DNA from 2 places in the Paraburkholderia sp. RL18-101-BIB-B genome. Region 2 is predicted to be linked to the other one. Evidence: riboswitches for the same ligand, from Rfam matches in the RefSeq annotation. Region 2 holds a riboswitch; the other holds the start of a gene.
What was found. Region 2 has a riboswitch for cobalamin ahead of cobW (cobalamin biosynthesis protein CobW). Riboswitches for the same ligand answer to the same signal wherever they lie in the genome.

Region 1 (3,810 bases), on a different contig from region 2:
TGACCTGATACAACCGGCTTCCGCATGACTTCATACGCCGCCCCCGTTCAAAAATTCACGTTCTCCATTATCAAAGTGACTTTTATGATGCGTATATAAGACGACTGTAAAATCTGGTCAAACCGATTAAATAGATAGGTACTTCGCATAACCAGGAAAATGCTTAATGGAAAGCAGAAATTTGGGTAACTTTTTTTGAGGTATGCGAGGACGATTCTGTGCTAGGTGAGTGGAGTGCGCCACGCCGAATTTTTCAACTACGGAAAGGGCAATCCAGGTTGTCCCAAAGGTTCATGCAGTGCCCCGGAAATCACACCCAGCGATATTCTGTCCAGTCAGCGCAGAAAAAAACTCGCACGAGGCGGGCCAAGGCAGCCATGCTTGGAACGCGCAGATACGACGGGGGTTGCTGAGGGAGCTGGATAGTCCTCAGGGACAAGTGACTTTGCAGACAGAAAGGGGGAACCGGATTCGCCCGGAAGGTTCACGCGATATGGTTGCGGGTACTAGCGCTGTCGCGCGGACATTTCTGTGGGTCGCTGCTCAAGGACTTCAATCCAAGTGCGTGCCGGGTGTAACGCGTCCCTTGCTGACGTGATGAAAGAAAGTCCAGTTGAGCCACGGCTAGGCGGCAATGTGGTCAAGTACTCTCCACGACAAACTGCCGGTTCAGCATCCTCTCGCCATCTGGTTGAAAGTATTCATTTGGGCGCAGTGTCGCGCGCGCAAAGTTATCAACAGAAATTGTTCGCAAGCCTGTGGATAACCACCCCACAACCGCCCCAACTCCTTGACGCAGAACCCTTCTTGACCACTGCGCGCAAAGCACGGAGAGCGAAGTGCGAGAGCAAGACGCGGAGCGCAACCACCAAACCTGTTGCGCTCACCAAATCCAAAGCATCAAACCGACTTCACCGCCGACCTTCCCCCCACCCGCATAAACGCACTCCGCTCAACCAGCGCCCCAAACAGCAGCCCGATCGTCGCCCACATAATCGCCTGCATGCCCAGCGCCGCGACGCGGAATTTCCACAGCAGCACCGCCGGGAAAGCCTCCGGCACTTCGTTGATCGTGGGCATCGACAACTGCACCGCGGCGATGATCACGATGAACACCGCCGCCCCCACAATCGAGCCGTTCCACGCGCCAAGCTTCATAGCCGCACGGCGCCGCACCTTGAGCGAAAACACCATCGCGGCCAGCGATATCGCAATCATCAGGAAGAACAAACCCGTCCGCGTCCCAATCGTTTCAGGGTCGCCGACCGAAGGCGGGTTCGCCGGATACTTCAGATTCGGCACGACCGCCAGCGCAATGAACGCGCCAAGCGCAAGCCACGCGGACAACGCGCGCGGGCTCAATGCGCCCACTCGTCCATAGGCGTACGCGAACACCAGCGAGAACAGCCCGCCGAATGCCGCGCCGTAAGTCACCACGCCAGTCAACAGGCCGATACCCCGCTGCGTATCGCGGCTCACAATCTCGGGTTCAGCGGCCTCGCCCTTCGCGGCGTCGGCTTTTTCTTCAAACGAAATCGCCTGATTCACCTGCGGCTCGCCCACCACCCGGGCAAAGCCGAACGTGAGCAGTCCCGCGGCGATGCCTGCAAGCATCCCGCGTACCAACAATTTACCAACCATGGTCGACTCCGTTAGTGGCAGGGAAAGCCGAGCAGATGGCGGCCGTCGTGCACGAACTCATGCACGTACATGCCCGGCACCAGCGAGGTGGCGCCCTGTTCCGCACCCACGAAGTAAAGCGCGAGCAACAACAGCAAACCGCCGAACACGACCCAGGGCAACAACTCGCGCAGCGGAATCGGCGTGGGTTGAGCAACAGGCTGGTTGGCGGGATCGAAAACAGCGTCGTTCATGATGGACATCTCCTGGGGTAACGCGCCCCGATAGTCATTGCAGAGGATTGGTGCGAAGCTCAGGTCTGGCTTTCGGCTTGTGCTGCCGATTACAGTGGCGCGACCGCGCCGGGCTCTCACCGGCTTCCGCGCTTCGCAGTCCCGCTATTCTACGCGCTAAACTTCGGCACCCGGCAACGCAAAACGTACGCTTCATCCCGCTCGCGTTCGCCTTCGGGGCGCGGCTTCACAGGACATGAACAGAATGGACACTCGGCTGTTACTGATCAGCCACGCATCGACCGCCGCCCAGCGCGCAGGCCGTTTTCCCGCCGACGACCCGCTCGACGCCCGCGGCCTCGCCGAAGCCCAAGCGGCGCGTACGCGTCTGGAGATCGCGGACGACGCGGACGCTTTCGTCAGCCCGGCCGCCTGCACGCGCGAGACGGCAGCCGCCCTGGGCCTCGCGGCATCGGTCGACGCCGGTCTGGCGGATATGAACTACGGCGCATGGCAGGGGCGGCGGTTGGCCGACCTCGCTGCCAAAGCGCCGCAAGACCTCGCCGCATGGGCGCGCGATCCCGACGCCGCGCCGCACGGCGGCGAGTCGTTCAGTCAACTCGTGAAACGGGTAGGAGAATGGCTCGACGCGCTAAACGGCGCGAAGGATCGTGCACCGAATCATGCGCTCGACGTGATCGCCGTCACCCATGCGCCGGTGCTCCGGGCAGCGATCGTGCATGCGCTAGGGGCATCGCCCGCCGTGTTTCCGCGCATTGAAATCGCGCCGCTTTCGATGATCGAGTTACGGCGCTCGTCGCGCGGCTGGACATGGTGGCCGGCGTCACACTAGCCACCTTCGTGCGGCGGCTTACTTACCCGACACCACCAGACGCAGCTTGTTCGAACCGGTCGGCGTCAGCGTGATGTCGGTCCGCTTGCCCTTCGCACCCAGATAAAAGTGCTGACGTCCCGGCGAATTCTGATCGTGCGTGGCGTCCGGCAGACACGACGCGATGTCCGCTGCGACTGCTTGCAGCGCGTCGGCATTCGAACCGGCGTCGTGATGCGGCGTCCAGCTGCATTGATACGCACCGCGGCTCGCCGAACATTGCGCGTCGTCGCCGTAAGGTTGCGCGACGCCCTTGCCATCGTCCGGCGTCAATGAAGCGAGCCCGCCAGGGGCGGCCGCGACGATCCGTTTCAGTGAGGTACACGGGCTAGGCGCATCGTCGCCATATGCGCTGCCGGTCAGCAACGCGCCTAGCGATGCAGCGGCAAGCGCGGTGGCAAGTATTCGGATTCTATTCATGTCGGCGCGGTCCTTGAAGTCACTCACAGGTATTAGCGCGGTAGCACGCTTCGTGCCCATGCGCACTCACAGCCCAGTACCAAACAAAGCCGCCAGCCCCTGCGCCGAAGCAAAAATCCCCTTGGCATCGTGCCCGACACCATCGATCACATACGTCCGGTGCTTCGCCAATCCTTCCGGATGCCGCAACGCCATATAGCGCGCATAAGCCAGCCCGCGCCCGAGCCGGTGTTCCCCTTGCGTCAGCGCGGCGCATGAACGGTCGAGCGCCGGATGCTGCGGATCGCAATCCGCGCCGCCGAGCAGCACGGTGACGTCACGCTGCGCGTAACGCGCTTCGAGCGCTGCGGCAGAAGCCGCGTCGCCCGCATAGCCCGGCAAATCCTCGAGCCCATATTTCCAGCGATTGAACGACGGACACATCGCCCGATCGAACGCCGCGAATTCGCCGGACGCAACCGGCCGCATCGCATCGAAGTACACATACGACGAAGGATTCGCGACCACGTAGCGCAGCGCGATGCCGCGCGCCGCGAGCGGCGCCTCGTCGCGCGCCACCACCGCATAGCGCTGCACGACTTGTGCGCCGCCCGAGTGCCCCGCGATCACCACCTCGGCAAGCGACGCGAACTGCTCGCGCGAAGC
Region 2 (3,810 bases):
CGGGATCGGTCTTCATGGCAGGTCCTGTTACTGAGTGTCGTTGTTTGGGTGTTCACTATCGGCGTGCGCGGCGCTCGAAGCAATCGCCACGGTGACGCCGGCATGGACGGTTTTGCGCACGACGAGGCGGGCTCGATCCGCATTGAGCGCGCCGGGTTCGCCGAGCCCGGCAGTCGCGGCAAGCAGCGCACACGGCTCGCAAACACCGTCCACGCCGAGATGCTCGCGCACTGCCGCCGAAGGCTGCGCCACGGGCATCGACGCGATCTGATCAAGGCTGAAGAATGTCAGCGGCAGCGCATGACGTGCGCAAAATTCGAGCAGGCCCGTTTCGTCGGCTTTGGTATCGACCGAGGCCACGCTGCGGATTTCGTCGAACGAATGCGCGCCGAGCGCGGCGCGCACCGCGGCTTCGATCTGCGCAGCCGGGCTGTGCAAACGGCAACCGATGCCGACGCTCAGCGTTTTCATTGCGTATCCGTTCCGTCTGCGGGCGGCGTTGCAGCGTCGGCCTGCGCCGCCGCGCGCTCCAAGGCTAGCGACGCCACACCGCCGATCACCACGATCGCCGGCGAGCCGAGCCCGGCGCGCGCGACGATATCGGCGAATTCGCCGAGCCGGGCGAGCGCATGGCGTTGCCCGGGACGCGTGGCCGATTCGATCGCCGCGCACGGCGTGTCGGCGCTCATGCCGGCCGTGAGCAACGCGCCGACGATATCGTTGAGCCGCCGCATGCCCATGTAGATCACGAGCGTCATGCGGGTGGCCGCGAGCGCGGCCCAGTCCGGCTCGCCGCTGCCCGCGCCGTGTCCGGTGACGAACACCACGCCCTGCGCGTGATCGCGATGCGTGACGGGAATGCCGATCGCCGCGGGCGCCGCGATTCCCGCAGTAATGCCGTTGATGACTTCCACCTCGATGCCCGCCGCGTGCAGTGCCTGCTGTTCTTCGCCGCCACGGCCGAATACGAACGGATCGCCGCCTTTCAAACGCGCGACGCTGCGCCCGGCCCGCACATGTTCGAGCAACTGCGCGACGATGCCGTCCTGCGGCGTGGATGGATGGCCGCCGCGTTTGCCGACGTAGACGACGAGCGCGTCGGCACGCGCGAACTGCAGCACCTCGGGATTCACCAGATCGTCGACCAGCACCACGTCGGCCTGCGCCAATGCACGGGTCGCCTTGATGGTCATGAGCTCGACGTCGCCGGGGCCGGCGCCGATCAGCCAGGCGCGGGTCATCGCGGCGTGCATGGCGAGCGCCATGTCGTGACAAGCGGAAAGGGGTAAAGCGCGGACGGTCGCCAGGCGGCGGACTTTGGGGTCATGCGGTACGACGGATTCAGGCACGGCGCAATGTGTGGCGCGTAGCGATTCCAGCCGGAATCCGCATACGTGGACACACTATGTCGTGCTTCAGCGCCTTCACATCCGTCCCTCGCGGATTCCGGCGGCCGGCGGCGCGATGTTGCCCTGAGGTTCGCCGCCTCCGCGTCTGGCCGGTATCCGGGCTGGCGGCCTCATGCGCTTTGCCTTCCCGTCCGCATTCGCTGGAATGTGCTGGACAGTGGCATCGAAAAAACGCATGCGCGGCGCAAGACAACTCAAGATTGCGCCGCAGGTCGCTTACCGTTGCGGGGACAGCACAGGTTGAGCGCATGGAGCGCCGCCTGTTTCCCGTTTAACTGCACACGCGAATGCATGTGCGGGCACCAAACGCGCGCATACGATAGCACATGGCGCCCCGCCCGATAAGCGCTTGCGGCTTGCGGTTCCTTGACGGCACCGGGCCGCGGGCCTACACTCGCACGCACTTTGGTGCTCGTATGCGCGCTCGTGCGCATGCAGTTAAACGGGAAACAGGGTGCCCACCTGCCATGGATCGGGTCAACCTGTGCTGCCCCCGCAACGGTAAGCGAAATGTGGTGCTAAGTTCAGTTCATTAGCGCCGCGGAGCCGGCTTCGATGTCCACGCGCAAGGCCGCGTCGGCATATCACCACTGGGCGAGAAATCACTCGCCCGGGAAGGGGAAGCGGCGCTTTCGCCAGCCCGGATACCGGCCAGAATACGAAGGACGAACGCCGCGGGGATGCGGCGCTGCGTTCATGACCTCATTCCCGCTTTCTGTTTTTCTGTTGTCGCGGCAACGCCGTCGTTCGTCCCCGTGTTTTGTTATCGTCGTGGCTGGCCGGGCCTGTGCCTCGTTTTGCCCGGCGTAGGCAGATGGCCATACAGACACAGCGGCGTGCGCGTGCAACTCCTACGGATGGACCTCACGATGCAAACTCAAATGCGCAAGATCCCCGTCACCATCGTCACGGGCTTTCTCGGCAGCGGCAAGACCACGCTGCTGCGGCATATTCTTCAGCATGCGGGCGGCAAGCGCATCGCGGTGATCGTCAACGAGTTCGGCGAACTCGGCATCGACGGGGAAATCCTCAAGGGTTGCGGCATAGGTTGCGATGAAAACGGTGTCGAAACCGAAGGCCAACTGTATGAACTCGCGAACGGCTGCTTGTGCTGCACCGTGCAGGAAGAGTTTTTTCCGGTGATGGAAAAGCTCGTGGAACGCCGCGATCAGATCGATCACGTGCTGATCGAGACGTCGGGTCTCGCGTTGCCGAAGCCGCTGGTGCAGGCCTTCAACTGGCCGCAGATCAAGAACAGTTTCACCGTCGATGCCGTGGTCACCGTGGTGGACGGCCCGGCCGCCGCGAGCGGTCAGTTTGCCGACAACCCCGTCGCCGTGGATGCGCAACGCAAGGCCGATCCGAATCTCGATCACGAGTCGCCGTTGCACGAACTGTTTGAAGATCAGTTGTCCGCGGCCGATCTGGTGATTCTGAACAAGACGGATTTGCTCGACGACGCGCAGCAAAGCGCGGTTGAAGTGTTGCTCCGCGAGGAGATTCCGCCGCAAGTGAAGATCGTGCGCGCGCACATGGGGCAACTCGATCTGCACACGTTGCTGGGCCTCGAAGCGGCCTCGGAAGACACGATCCACTTGCGCCACGATCACCACGGTTCCGCCGACGACGCCGACCACCATCATGACGAATTCGACTCGGTGGTCGTGCAGGCGAATGTGTCGTCGCGCGAAGCGGTGATCGCTGCGTTGCAGCGTCTGGTCGAAACGAACACGATTTACCGCGTCAAAGGTTTCGCGGCGCTGCCGGGCGCGGTGATGCGTCTGGTGATCCAGGGCGTGGGCCGGCGCTTCGACAGCTATTTCGATCGACGCTGGCAGGCCGGCGAAAGCGGCCGGAGCCGCTTCGTGCTGATCGGCGAGGATCTCGATCAGGCCGCGTTGCAGCGCGCGTTCGACGCGGCGCTCGGCGTGCCGTCGAGCGTCGAAACGCAACAGGCGTAAGCGCTCATGCATCTGCTGCGTACCACGCCTGGCGGTTTTGTCGACGATACGCAAGGCGTGATCCGTATCGATCAGCAGCCCGCGGATATCGTGGTGCTCAGCTCCGCCGATACCACGCTGTCGCTGCTGGCGAGCGTTTTTCCGCGCCTGGGTGAGGGCTTCCCGAGCGTGCGGCTCGCGAACGTCACGTATTTGCGGCAATCGGCGTCGGTCGATTTCTATGTCGAAGACGTCTTGCAGCATGCACGCGTGGTGGTGGTCGATCACCTCGGCGGCGAGGCGTATTGGCCTTACGGCATCGAGCAGGTGGTGGCGCTCGCCGAGCGCAAGCAGCAGACGCTCGCGATGTTTTCCGGCGATCTGCAGGAAGATCCGAACCTGCTCGCGCGCAGCACCGCGAGCGCCGATCTGTGCCATCAGCTGTGGCGCTATCTGCGTGA

Region 1: linked by a shared signal. The riboswitch ahead of P0D73_RS10845 (CbtB domain-containing protein) and the one ahead of cobW (cobalamin biosynthesis protein CobW) in region 2 are both predicted to bind cobalamin.

Annotation. Positions count from the first base shown of each region.
Region 1 covers NZ_JARESV010000005.1:40,159-43,968, forward strand. The annotation lists gene P0D73_RS10840 (CbtA family protein) at 901-1,641, opposite strand; gene P0D73_RS10845 (CbtB domain-containing protein) at 1,653-1,874, opposite strand; adenosylcobalamin (AdoCbl) riboswitch at 1,877-2,030, opposite strand; gene P0D73_RS10850 (histidine phosphatase family protein) at 2,119-2,706, shown strand; gene P0D73_RS10855 (hypothetical protein) at 2,725-3,165, opposite strand; gene P0D73_RS10860 (alpha/beta hydrolase) at 3,232-3,810, opposite strand, start outside.
Region 2 covers NZ_JARESV010000070.1:6,444-10,253, reverse strand. The annotation lists gene cobO (cob(I)yrinic acid a,c-diamide adenosyltransferase) at 1-16, opposite strand, end outside; gene P0D73_RS42535 (cobalamin biosynthesis protein) at 28-471, opposite strand; gene cobA (uroporphyrinogen-III C-methyltransferase) at 468-1,241, opposite strand; cobalamin riboswitch at 1,480-1,731, opposite strand; cobalamin riboswitch at 1,799-2,079, shown strand; gene cobW (cobalamin biosynthesis protein CobW) at 2,279-3,370, shown strand; gene cobN (cobaltochelatase subunit CobN) at 3,377-3,810, shown strand, end outside.